3 regions of the Pelosinus sp. UFO1 genome follow, and region 2 is predicted to be linked to each of the others. Evidence: riboswitches for the same ligand, from Rfam matches in the RefSeq annotation. Region 2 holds a riboswitch; each other region holds the start of a gene.
What was found. A riboswitch is a leader RNA that binds a small molecule or an ion and turns the genes downstream of it on or off. The one in region 2 is predicted to bind FMN.
Positions count from the first base shown of each region.

Region 1: linked by a shared signal. The riboswitch ahead of ribB (3,4-dihydroxy-2-butanone-4-phosphate synthase) and the one ahead of UFO1_RS02165 (ECF transporter S component) in region 2 are both predicted to bind FMN.
Region 3: linked by a shared signal. The riboswitch ahead of ribD (bifunctional diaminohydroxyphosphoribosylaminopyrimidine deaminase/5-amino-6-(5-phosphoribosylamino)uracil reductase RibD) and the one ahead of UFO1_RS02165 (ECF transporter S component) in region 2 are both predicted to bind FMN.

Region 1 covers NZ_CP008852.1:3,141,612-3,145,992, reverse strand. The annotation lists gene UFO1_RS14940 (hypothetical protein) at 1-225, shown strand, start outside; gene UFO1_RS14935 (methyl-accepting chemotaxis protein) at 293-1,129, opposite strand; FMN riboswitch at 1,349-1,494, shown strand; gene ribB (3,4-dihydroxy-2-butanone-4-phosphate synthase) at 1,612-2,265, shown strand; gene UFO1_RS14925 (class I SAM-dependent methyltransferase) at 2,654-3,400, shown strand; gene UFO1_RS26015 (aspartyl-phosphate phosphatase Spo0E family protein) at 3,635-3,796, shown strand; gene UFO1_RS14915 (N-acetyltransferase) at 3,904-4,356, shown strand.
Region 2 covers NZ_CP008852.1:511,995-516,375, forward strand. The annotation lists gene UFO1_RS02155 (PAS domain S-box protein) at 1-463, opposite strand, end outside; gene UFO1_RS02160 (Nramp family divalent metal transporter) at 761-2,023, shown strand; FMN riboswitch at 2,134-2,262, shown strand; gene UFO1_RS02165 (ECF transporter S component) at 2,353-2,937, shown strand; gene UFO1_RS02170 (YitT family protein) at 3,053-3,904, opposite strand; gene UFO1_RS02175 (DUF4870 domain-containing protein) at 4,066-4,381, opposite strand, start outside.
Region 3 covers NZ_CP008852.1:2,529,455-2,533,835, forward strand. The annotation lists gene UFO1_RS11890 (bifunctional 3,4-dihydroxy-2-butanone-4-phosphate synthase/GTP cyclohydrolase II) at 1-764, opposite strand, end outside; gene ribE (riboflavin synthase) at 793-1,452, opposite strand; gene ribD (bifunctional diaminohydroxyphosphoribosylaminopyrimidine deaminase/5-amino-6-(5-phosphoribosylamino)uracil reductase RibD) at 1,421-2,551, opposite strand; FMN riboswitch at 2,662-2,793, opposite strand; gene rpe (ribulose-phosphate 3-epimerase) at 2,834-3,481, opposite strand; gene rsgA (ribosome small subunit-dependent GTPase A) at 3,485-4,360, opposite strand; gene pknB (Stk1 family PASTA domain-containing Ser/Thr kinase) at 4,373-4,381, opposite strand, start outside.

The sequences.
Region 1 (4,381 bases), 2.5 Mb from region 2:
ATGGAACACGTACCCCATGCTGTAAATGCGCCGATTGGTAACGATGTAATTGATGTTTCTAAATATTTATTTCAATTAGTTATAGGAAATGAATTTGTAAAAAGAATTAGTATTTTATTTTTAGCTCTCTATAGTATGTTCGTAGCTGTAGAAAGTTTTTTTGTGTTGCGTACTTGGTTCATGTGGCTTTATTCCAAAGTTACTAGGAGTAAGATGATTGAATAGTAGATAAGGAAAAAAAGTAAGAAGTGATATCTTTGCGGTAAGATATCACTTCTTACTTTTTAATTATTTATTTATACCGCTCAACATATTTTCCTAAATTGCTCGCGCCTTTATTTATTTCTTCTAAGTTAGCTGCGATCTCCTGAGTAGATGCTGCCTGTTCTTGGCTAATAGAGCTAGTATTTTCGATTGATTTATAGATATCGGAAACAGCCTTACTCATTTCTTGTAATGTTAACTGTATTTTCTTTGTTGCTTCTTGCGATTGATCAGCAAGTTTTCGAACTTCCTCAGCTACAACAGCAAATCCTCTGCCTTGTTCTCCTGCTCTGGCTGCTTCAATCGCCGCGTTTAGTCCTAAGAGATTTGTTTGCTGCGCTATGGTACGTATAAAACTAATGACCTGAACTGTTTCTTCATTCCGTTTTATCAAATCTCCTGCTAGCTGAATTGCTTTTTGCCCCGCGCTTGCTAGTTCACTTGCACTCTGAGCAACTTGCTCAACACTTGCTGAGGCTAATCCAGTTGAATTCGCTAATTTTTCAACAGTATCAACTAATTTAAGGCTATCATTTAAATCGATTCCAGAGCTTAGAGTCCCAATAATTTCTTTATTAACGCCATAAATTGGAGTGAAGATAGTCTTTATAGTACGACCATACACTTCAGGTGGAATATCTGCAAACGTTTCTTTACCTGTGTTAATACAGTCTTCGATAGTACTAATTCCTCTGATAGGCTTACCAGCAGGTAAATCAAGCTCAAACTCTTTTGCACGGTAGTAGGATAAGTATGCCGTTTTGTCTGTTAATCCAACAGCCATATCTTCCCGGACAATTTTGTTTAAGTAGGGAAGAACAATTTTAAAAGCCTCAAGTATTTTTTCGTTGGTGAGTTGCTCCATATTTACTACCTCCTAACAATTTCAGATTATCAATTCTATATCAAAATACAAAAAACCTTTAAAAAAAACGGTGAAAATTATCGAAATTTGTAATAATTTTATAATAGAATCCAGAAAAAGCAAAAAAGGCAGAGAATTAGAGGATTCGTCCCTCTTGACGGACACAAGACGATTGCAAGCTTGACAATATAAACCTTTAAGAATATTATTTAAATAGCGACTTATTCTCAGGGCGGGGTGAAAATCCCCACCGGCGGTATCTCAGTTTTACTGAGGAGCCCGCGAGCGCTCTTCTATAGGAAGAGGTCAGCAGAACTGGTGAGAAGCCAGTGCCGACGGTATAGTCCGGATGAAAGAGAGTAAGGCAGTCAACCAATTGATTCTTAGAAGGAATCAAGTTTTTATTTATGTTTAAAGTTGAACTGTCTTTTTCTGTGCCCTGATTCTGGTAAGTCCTACTAAATTATTAGGAGGAATATACTATGAATCAAACTTTACTAACTCATTTTGGAAACGCTGACAAAAGGGTGGAAAACGCTCTTACTGCATTGCGCAGTGGTCGTGGTATCTTAGTTACCGACAATGAAGATCGGGAAAACGAAGGTGATATTTTTTTTGCAGCAGAGTCTTTAACAGACGAACAAATGGCAATGTTAATTCGTGAGGGCAGTGGAATTGTCTGTTTATGTTTGACTGAGGAAAGAGTGCAGGCATTAGAATTACCGATGATGGTAGATATTAATACAAGCAGTTTTGGAACCCCTTTTACAATTTCTATTGAAGCAGCAAATGGAGTTACTACAGGTGTCTCTGCTGCCGATCGGGTTACTACAGTGAAAGCAGCGATTGCGGATCCTATAAGTCCAGAGCAACTTGTGCGTCCGGGACATGTTTTCCCATTAAAGGCCAAACGGGACGGTGTACTGGAGCGACCTGGACATACAGAGGCCAACGTTGATTTAATGCGACTTGCTGGTTTGAAACCTTTTGGCGTATTGTGTGAATTGACAAATCCTGATGGTACAATGGCACGGCTACCCGAAATCATTGCATTTGCAGAGAAGAATAATATGCCTGTGGTTACGGTTGACGATGTAATTGCGTATCGAAAAAGTAGAGAAATATTCGCATCATAAAGTCTAGTCCGAACCTCGGACCTAGGATGAAAGATCCTGCGGATAATATATAATGCCAAACACCTGCAAAGCAGCTTAGCTTGCAGGTGTTTGGCATTATGTTATTTCGTGGGGAATTATGTGATAAGAAAAATAAGTATAGCAGGAAGACTACTTGTAGGATTAGTTAAGGAAAACGTATCAGCGTAATGCTGTTACGTTTTTTGTATATACTAAATATGGCGTTGTATAGTAGCAACCTTTTTAAAAGAACGTTGAGGGTTTAGTTTCTTTAATAACGATAAAGTGGGTACACTACTCGTTCATTTAAGTACATTTTATAGTTCATTAAGAATTTTGTGAAATTGTGAGAAGCTTTAATTTCATTACATATTAGGGGGAGATAATATTGACGAATTTATTGGAAAATAAACGAACAGTAAATGAAAATTCGATTTCTTATGATTCCTATGAGACAATGGCAGAGTATTATTTTGAGTGTGTTGATACGAAACCATTTAATGCCTACTATGAAAGACCAGCTACCTTATCATTGCTTCCTGATGTTGCAGGAAAAAAGGTGCTAGATGCTGGGTGTGCTGCAGGATGGTATAGTAACTGGTTACTTACTAAGGGAGCTAATGTAACAGCGATAGATTTTAGTCCCAAAATGATAGAAATGACAAAGAAAAGAATTGGCGATAAAGCTGATATTATAAGAGCTGATCTCAATGAACCTCTTAATTTTATAAAAGATAAATCCATAGATATCATATTGTCATCTTTAACACTTCACTATGTTCGAGATTGGAATCTTGTGATGGCTGAATTTATTAGAGTATTAAAGCCATTAGGTTCTTTAATACTGTCTGTACATCATCCATTTATGGATTTTACATATTTTAATAGAGAAAACTACTTTTTAACAGAGATTATAGAAGATGAGTGGGAGACAAATAAGGGGAAAGTAAAAGTTCAATTTTACAGAAGACCTTTATCTAAAATAGTCTCGCCTATTTTAGATGCAGGATTTACCATTGAAAAGTTAATAGAACCTATGCCAACAGAAAAATTCAAAGAATTACATCCTAAAGTATACGAAAAACTAACCCAGAAACCTCAATTTCTTTTTTTGCGAGCAAAGAAGAGTAAATAAAATTTGTTGCATGCAGCACCTTGGTTTGTTATTATGCTGCAATAGTTTCCTTTGTATGGGTGCCAGTGGAGTTAAAGCGCACTAAAGAACCTGTATCTTCGACATAAGGATAAGAAAAACTTTATTTAATGAAATAAAGTTTATTTTAGAACTTTAGTTCGACACAATTTGCAAGATGTTTTACATATAATGGATAATGTGCTGAAAATAAAGAAAGAATGAAGGGATTTTGTCGTGGAAAATTTATGGTGTAAGATAGAGTACTTGCGGCATGAAATGCACGTAATGGCGCTCAAAAAAGGAATATCACATCCAGATGTGTTATTCGTTAGTCAAAGACTAGACGAAGCAATAAATGAATTATATAGAGTAGACCCCATTCAAAAAGCTGGATAGGTGAATGAGGTACATTCTTAGAAATAGGATAAGCTTTTTAAAAATGTATTGTGCCAGTATTTTTATTAATGTATAATGTGAAATTATACATTAAGGGAGTGGTATAAGTGATTTATCGTAAAGCTACATTTAAAGATGTAGAAAGTATGTATAATTTAATTAACGCTTATGCTGAACAGGGTCTGATGTTAGGGCGTTCGCGTAATATGTTATATGAAACGTTGCGAGATTTTATTTTGGCAGAAGATAATGGAGAAGTTGTTGGTATTGGGGCATTGCATTTAGTATGGGATTCACTAGCGGAAATCCGAGCAATGGCAGTTGCCCCCCATGTTATTAAATCGGGTATCGGCCGTAATATTGTGCAAGGCCTAATTGAAGAAGCGAAAGCTTTAGAGATTAAGACGATATTTACGTTAACATATCAGCCTAATTTTTTTGTTAAACAAGGTTTTATCGAATTATCTAAAGACCAATTGCCGCATAAGGTATGGAAAGAATGTATAAACTGTACAAAATTTCCTAACTGTGATGAAATTGCTCTAAAGATAGAAATATAACTAAATAGGGATGATTCAATAATTT
Region 2 (4,381 bases):
TGAGTAGAATTTGCGTACGATCTTGATTTTTCTTTAATGATTGCTCAGCTTTCTTTAAGTCTGTGATATTGCGAAGGGTACATAGTACATATTCAACAGAACCATCGGCTCCAAGCTCTGGAACTAACAGGGCATGATAATACATTGTTCTTTTATGTAAAGTTTTAAAATCAGACTGAAAACTTAGACTTTTTTTAGATTTAAAAACTTTGTTAATTTCAGTTTTCCATAGTTGATAATAATGAGAAGAAAGACCAAGGTCTGAGAGTTTGGTGCCAATCAGATTTTCGGCTAGTATACCCGTGATAATTTTAATTGCGGGATTTGCATAGATAAAGCAGAGGTTCCTGTCAAAACGAATGATAGCATCGGGAGAATTTTCAGCGAGAGATTTGAAGTCGTGTACACGTTGCCAGGGTGGAATCGGTTCTTCTATAGAAAATTTTCGCGGAGAATCATTCATAAAAAAACGTACCCCCATATACAAATAATATTTGAAATCCTTTGAAAGATTATTTGTAGCATAGCATTCGTCAAAGATAGATAGTTTCCCTTTAGATAATTTGTCGAAAAAACAGGAATGTAAAAAAATATACTATATTACTGTTATATCCAGTATGATATACAGTAACAAATTGGTAGCTTTACTTTACCGTAATTTTAAAGAAGGGAAAAAGGCACTTAAAAAAGAATAAATATTATATACAAGTTATATAAAGTATTATGCAAAAAGAAATAAATTCACAAAGGGGTTTTATAAATGCTCAAAATAGTGAAAAGATTTTTCCAAGAAGAGCATGGCTTAAATCAACGGGCAAGGGAAATATTACGGTATATTGGCCCTGGAATACTAGTAACAGTAGGATTTATTGATCCAGGGAATTGGGCTGCTAATATGGCGGCAGGGGCCGAATATGGATATAAATTGTTGTGGATGGTGACGCTGTCTACAATTATGCTAATTGTATTACAGCATAATGTGGCCCATCTAGGGATTGTCACAGGGCGTTGTTTATCCGAAGCAGCCACAGAATATTTGCGGCCCTTAGTCTCACGGACCGTACTCTTATCTGCAGTAACGGCTTCTGTTGCGACAGGTCTAGCAGAAATACTGGGTGCAGCGATTGCTTTAAATATGTTATTTCATATTCCCTTAAAGGTGGGCGCTATATTTACGGCTTTAGGATGTGGCTGGATGTTGTGGGCCAATTCCTATAAGCGATTAGAAAAATGGATTATGGGTTTTGTATCGATTATTGGATTAGCATTTTTATTTGAGCTTAGTTTGGTGAATATCAATTGGCCTGAGGCTGCTATTGGCTGGGTTTCTCCTGTCATTCCCGAAGGAGCTATGCTTGTAGTGATGAGTGTGCTCGGGGCAGTGGTAATGCCACACAATTTATTTTTACATTCCGAAATTATTCAAAGTAGGCAATGGAATTTGGAAGATGAAGCTGTCATTCAAAAACAGCTTAAATACGAGTTTGCAGATACTTTGTTTTCAATGTGTATTGGTTGGGCAATTAATAGTGCCATGATTTTAATAGCCGCAGCTGTGTTTTTTAGCAATCAGGTACAAGTCGAAGAATTGGAACAAGCTGAAATTATGCTTCGTCCCTTACTTGGAAATGCCGCAGCAGTTGTTTTTGCCATAGCACTATTATTTTCTGGTATTTCTTCTACGATTACAGCCGGTATGGCTGGTGGAAGTATTTTTGCTGGTATGTTTAGTGAGCCATATGACGTTAAGGATCGCCATTCCTGGATGGGAGTAGCTCTTACTTATGGTTTGTCAGTACTTTTAATTCTTTTTATTGAGAACCCTTTCCAGGGGTTGGTTTATTCACAGATGTTTCTCAGTGTTCAACTGCCGTGGACAATATTTTTACAAATTTATTTAACATCGTCAAAGCAAGTCATGGGCAAGTATGCCAATACAGGTTTGCAACAAATTATGTTATGGGCAATTGGTATTATTGTTTCCGTATTAAATATGATGTTGTTATGGGATTTCATTAAGTAACCCAGGTGCTATATTTTATATCTTGCATTTACAAATTGAATTTGCTACAATGTATCCATAATAATCATTTTTGAGAATGATTATCTCCGGGGCTGAAATTAAATAAATTGAAACATCTTCAGGGCAGGGTTTAATTCCCGACCGGTGGTAAGCAGTGGATTCTGCAAGCCCACGAACCGCAAGGTTGATTTGGTGTAATTCCAAAGCCGACAGTATAGTCTGGATGAAAGAAGATATACTAGCACATGATTAGATGTGTTTCCTTGTGCTACTAACTTCCCGAAGATATTTCGGGAAGTTTTTGTTTCTATGATTAAGGAGGAATCTGTGTGGTTTACAATACACGTTATATAACAAAGGTAGGAATCTTATCTGCAATTGCTGTCATTTTGATGTTTTTTGAGGTGCCGTTACCTATGATGCCAAGTTTTCTAAAATTGGATGCCAGTGAACTGCCTGCTATCCTTGGTGCTTTCCTATTAGGACCAATCGCTGGTGTTGGCATTGAGTTGATCAAGAACCTAATACATGGGGCAAATAGCCAAACGATGGGGATTGGGGAAGTTGCTAATTTTCTGGTAGGCGTATCATTTATTCTTCCGGCAAGCTGCTTATACCAGAGATATAGTAGTCGTAACGGGGCTATTATAGCTCTAGGCGTTGGAACAATTTCTATGATGTTTTCCGCTTCTTTATTAAATTATTTTATACTATTACCTCTTTATCAGGCAGTATTGCATTTTCCTCTTGAGCAAATTATATCCTTGGGGACAGTAGCCAATCCTCAGGTTGTGGATTTAAAATCTTTCATCACCATGGCCATTGCACCATTTAATCTGATAAAGGGAATTGTCATATCTATTTTTACCATGATGATTTATAAAAAAATCTTTCCCGTTTTATGTGAAAGATAAGAGATAGTGAAAGAGGCTACTCCAATACAAGGAGTAGCCTCTTTCACTATTCTAAAAAGTGCTCTTTTCTCTGTGTCCTCTGCTTCTTTGCGGTTTAAAAGATGTCAAACAATTATTATAGTTGTTTGGTACTTGGTAGTGTAAAACCTCTGCCCATGACTTCGACGGCATCTTGCACAATCATAAAGGCGTTAGGGTCTGATTCTTGTACAAGAAGTTTTATCTGACCAATTTGCGTAAGAGTTACAACAACAAAGATGACCTGTTTGTCTTGTCTTGTGAAAGCTCCTTCTCCACGAAGGATGGTAGCGCCGCGACCAACTTCTTTCAAAATCGCTTTTAAGATTTCATCAGTTTTATAAGAAACAATATAAACCGTTTTCTTGCGATTGATCCCTTCCACGACATTATCCGTAATGTTAGCGGCAATAAACATAGAGATTAATGTTAAAATGGCCAACTTGATGCCGAAGAGGATGGCAGCAATCAGCATAATCACACAATTAATGGAAAAGGAAGCAGCGCCAACATTCATAGAATAATACTTTTTGATAATGCTGGAGACGATATCAAGTCCTCCACCACTTCCGTTGGCTTTAAAAATCAGGCCAGAACCAATTCCTGTAATAATGCCACCGGTGATTGCTGAAAGAATCGGATCATCTACCACAGTGAAGTTTGCCAAGTAGCCTGTTGCATCGACAAAAAAGGAAAATAGGGCTGTTCCATAAAGGGTCTTTATAGTGTACTCTTTTCCCAAAAGACGATAAGCAGCATAAACAAGTGGAATATTCATTACAAGAATTTGCACGCCGATGGGGAATTTAAATAAATAATAAAGAATAATGGCGATGCCACTAACTCCACCACTCAAAAGATGGTGGGGGACGAGAAAACTATTAATAGCTACAGCGCTTAGCAGGCAGCCAACACCAACCGAGAGATATTGATAAATTTTATAGCGCATCTGTTCCTCCTATAGAAGTTTAATTAAGTAGTATCAATAGCAATCTTCAGGAATTGGCTATAGGGGGGAGTCGTTACGTAGGAAGTAGACGATCCTTATATCCGATTCCTGAAGAAATTTTACTGATATTTATTTACTCCCTGAAGTAGGGATGATTTTTACTATAGTTTGTTAATGAATCCTTGAATGAAAGGGTATTGATAGCTTTCCCCGTTGAATGCCTTAACAGCTGCCATAATAGAGGTTACGATGAGGATTAGCCACAAAATACCTACTATGGGGAGTAATAAGACTCCAATCAGGAGTGTACATAGCAGTCCCACAAGGCAAGAAGTAACTAATATGGCCAAATGAGCCACCAAAGATTGCTTAGCATGCTCGTAAACAAAAGGATCATTCTTTTTTAATAAAAAAATGACTAAAGGTGCAATAATAAAACCCAGACCGCCTAAAAAATAGGATATATGAGCGAGGATG
Region 3 (4,381 bases), 2.0 Mb from region 2:
TCAGAATGTATGCGTACCATTACATCCTTTTTGCCAGCTACATCACCTTTTACCAAGGCAATGTGACATTGATTATCTAATTTGCTTTCGTAGGAAATTAAGCGGAAATTGCCATATTTAGTTGGCATTTTTGTTTCTGCACCACGTATAATAAATGTCTCATTTGCTTTACGATATTTTATCAACTCAGCAATAGTAATAATTTTTAAATTATGCTTAGCAACAAACTCCATTAAGTCTGGCACTCTAGCCATTGTACCATCTTCATTCATAATTTCGCAAATTACCCCTGCTGGATAACACCCTGCCATTTTGGGCAAATCAACTGCTGCTTCAGTATGGCCTGCCCGTCTTAAAACACCACCTTCTACATAGCGTAAGGGGAAAATATGACCAGGTCTTCTAAAATGTTCAGGTAATGCATTCGGATCCAACATTGTTTTAATCGTCTCTGCTCTCTCATGGGCTGAAATTCCTGTTGTTACAGTATGTGCATCAACAGACACAGTAAAAGCAGTGCAATGATTGTCTGTATTCTCACATACCATAGCACCAATACCAAGCTCGTCTAATCTAGAGCCAATAACTGGCATACAAATAAGTCCACGTCCATAAGTCGCCATAAAATTAATGGCTTCAGGGGTAACTTTATCAGCAGCCATTAATAAATCGCCTTCATTTTCCCTATCATCGTCATCTACTACCACAATTATCTTGCCATTTTTTACATCTTCAATTGCTTCTAAAATAGTATTAAATTTCATTTTTACCTCCAAGTATTTCGACTTATTTTTATGATGTGAACCCATTTTGCTGTAAAAAATTCATACTGAGAGTACTTGCTTTAGACTGTTTATCAGCAGTCTGTAATCCCAGCAATTTCTCTACATATTTTCCTATTACATCAGCTTCTAGGTTTACAGTGTCACCTGTTTTTTTAAATCCTAAGGTAGTGACAGATGCACTATGAGGAATCAAAGAAACTGTAAACCAATCTTGTCCATACTCAACAATTGTAAGGCTTATACCATCAATGGCAATAGAGCCCTTTTTTACGATATAACGCATCACTTCAGGCCCTGCTTCAATTTTTACGATAACAGCATTATCATTAACATCTTTAGCACGAATCATTCCAATGCCATCAATATGCCCGCTAACTATATGACCACCAAAACGGTCACCAATGCTAAGAGTCCTCTCAAGATTCACAATTGCTCCGTTTTTTAAACTCGCTAACGCAGTACTATCAACTGTTTCCGGCATAACATCAGCAGTAAAACAAGTATTATTATACTCAACTACAGTAAGACATGTTCCATTTACAGCAATACTATCACCTAACTTAACATCACTAATGACCTTACTAGCCTGAATTGTTAAACGTACAGATTTAACACCACGGACAATCGCCTTGACTTTACCTAATTCTTCCACAAGTCCGGTAAACATCTCGTCCCTCCCGGTTGCGCATATAGGCGCTAATTAATATATCTTCCCCAACAGATTCTGTTTCTATATCTTCTAGCAAATTTGCCTTATTAACATCAGCTATTCCTTGACCAGCTATTGGTCCTGGTGCGCTATTACCACCAATAATCTTGGGGGCAATAAACCAATGTACCTTATCAACTAGATTGCCCTCTAACACGGAAGCATTAATACTAGCGCCACCTTCAACTAATAAACTAGTAATTTGTCTTTTCCCTAATTCTTTAAATAATAAAGACAAATTAACACCATCTTGTTTGCTCTCAGCTACCAGAACTTCTACGCCACAAGCACGCAAAGCATTGACTCTTTCCCCTGGCGCCTTATCAGTAACGGCAATGATAGTTTTGGCTAAACCATCTGTTACTACATTAGCCGTCAGAGGTGTTCGTGCCATGCTGTCAACAATCACTCGAGTCGGATTCTTCCCCTGGTACGATAGTCGAGTCGTCAAACTAGGATTATCGGCTAATACAGTACCAATCCCCACCAGAATTGCATCACAAGTATCTCGTAAGGTATGTACGCGATTTCGCGCAGCAGGCCCTGTAATCCACTGGGAGTGTCCTGTGTAAGAAGCAATTTTTCCATCTAAAGACATTGCACTTTTCAAATGGACAAAAGGCAATTTTGTGGAGATCCACTTTATGAAAACCTCATTTAATTTTGCAGCTTCCCTTGACAGCACACCTTCTACAACTTCAATGCCAGCTTTTCGCAACTTATTAATACCTTGTCCAGCTACTAAAGGATTTGGATCTACCATCGCGACAATTACTCTCGTAATACCCGCCAAGATTAATGCATCAGCACATGGTCCTGTCCTACCGTGGTGAGAACAAGGTTCCAGCGTAACATATATAGTTGCCCCCTTCGCCAATTCTCCAGCTTGCTGCAATGCATTAATTTCGGCATGGGGTGTGCCTGCTTGCTTATGCCATCCCTGTCCCACAACTCGTCCTTCCCGTACAATTACAGCCCCAACCATAGGATTTGGACTTGTCCGGCCAGTAGCGTATTGAGCCAAAGATAGCGCCTGCCTCATATACTCTTCATCCATAATTGACCCCTCCAAAAAAATTAGGCTGTTAAAAAAGTTTAATACTTTTTAACAGCCTAATAGAACATTAGAAAAATGCAATAGCTATTAAGCCTTATCAAAGACTTAATAATAACCTTTTTCCATCCAGACTATACTGTCGGCTCCGGAATTCCACCGGATCAGCCATACGGCTCGCGGGCTAATCACCGCCGGTAAGGAGTTAAAAGATTTCTCTTTTTCACCTTGCCCCAAAGGCTCCTTATTCAATTATGTATATGTTACCAGTATTCATGAAAATAATCAAGTGCCTTTAATTTCAAAAATTGCTTTTTTAATATCTTCTGATTGGTATACAGCAGATCCTGCGACCAAAATTGTAGCACCAGCAGCTATTACCTGGCGAGCAGTTACAGCATTAATTCCACCGTCAACTTGGATCTCTACAGCTAAATTCCTTTCGGAAATCATAGATTTTAACCTAGTAATTTTATCAAGCATGCTTGGAATAAATTTTTGGCCACCAAATCCAGGATTTACGGTCATTAATAACACCATATCTACTTCACTAAGCACTTCTTCAATTACCGAAAGTGGCGTAGAGGGGTTAAGAGATACCCCAGCTTTTAGCCCATGCTCTTTGATGGTCTGCAAAACTCTATGTAAATGAGGGGCTGTTTCAACATGAATTGTTAAGAGATCAGCACCTGCTTTTGCAAACGCTTCAACAAAATCTTGCGGATTGCTCACCATAAGATGAACATCGAAAAATAATTTAGATACTTTGCGAATTGCCGCAACAACAGGAGGACCAAATGTAATATTAGGTACAAAATGTCCATCCATTATGTCAATATGAAGCATATCCGCACCTGCTACTTCTACTCGTTTTATTTCTTCAGCTAATTTAGAAAAGTCAGCTGAAAGAATTGATGGTGCTATTTTAATCATAATTTAAAATCCTTTCTTTTTTTCCTGAATTTCTGATAGTATTTCAATATATGAATTATACCGCTGTTCATTAATACGCCCCTCTAATACTGCCTGTTTTATAGCACATTGGGGTTCTTTCATATGCAGACAAGTATTAAATTTGCATTCCTGTACAATTGCTGCTATTTCGGGAAAATAATACATAAGATCATTTTTTTTCACATCATCAAACTCGGTAAAACTAAAACCAGGCGTGTCGACAACAAAGCCACCGGTAGTTAATGGTAACAGCTCTGCAAAGCGAGTCGTGTGCTTACCGCGACCAATTTTTTCACTAACTTCGCCTGTTACTAGTGTAAGCCCCTCTTCAATTGTATTTAAAATCGTGGATTTGCCAGCCCCTGAGGGACCGGCAAATACGCTAATTTTATCAGAAAGGGCATCTCGTAATTCCCTAATACCAATTCCCAATTTAGCAGATAATGTAATAACCGTATAACCAATACTGCGGTACAATGCAAGAAGAGGTTCTAATTCTTGCATATCCGCCAAATCAGTTTTATTAATACAGATGATTATATCTAAGTCCGACATTTCTGCCAGAACTAGAAATCGATCTACTAAAACTGCATTAATATTTGGATTTACTGCAGCAAAGGTAACAATAACTTGATCTATATTTGCAATCATTGGTCTTTTCAACATGCTACGGCGAGGTAATATTTTTTCAATTATCCCTTTATCATTTTCAGTAACATCATATTCAACTTCATCGCCTACTAAAAGTGAAAACCGTTCTTTTTTAAAGCGTCCTCGCAAAGTGCACATAATCACCTTGTCATTTGTTTTCACATAATAAAAACTATTATATGTTTTTAGTATCACCCCATGCTGCACTTGCTATGCCTCCTATATTGT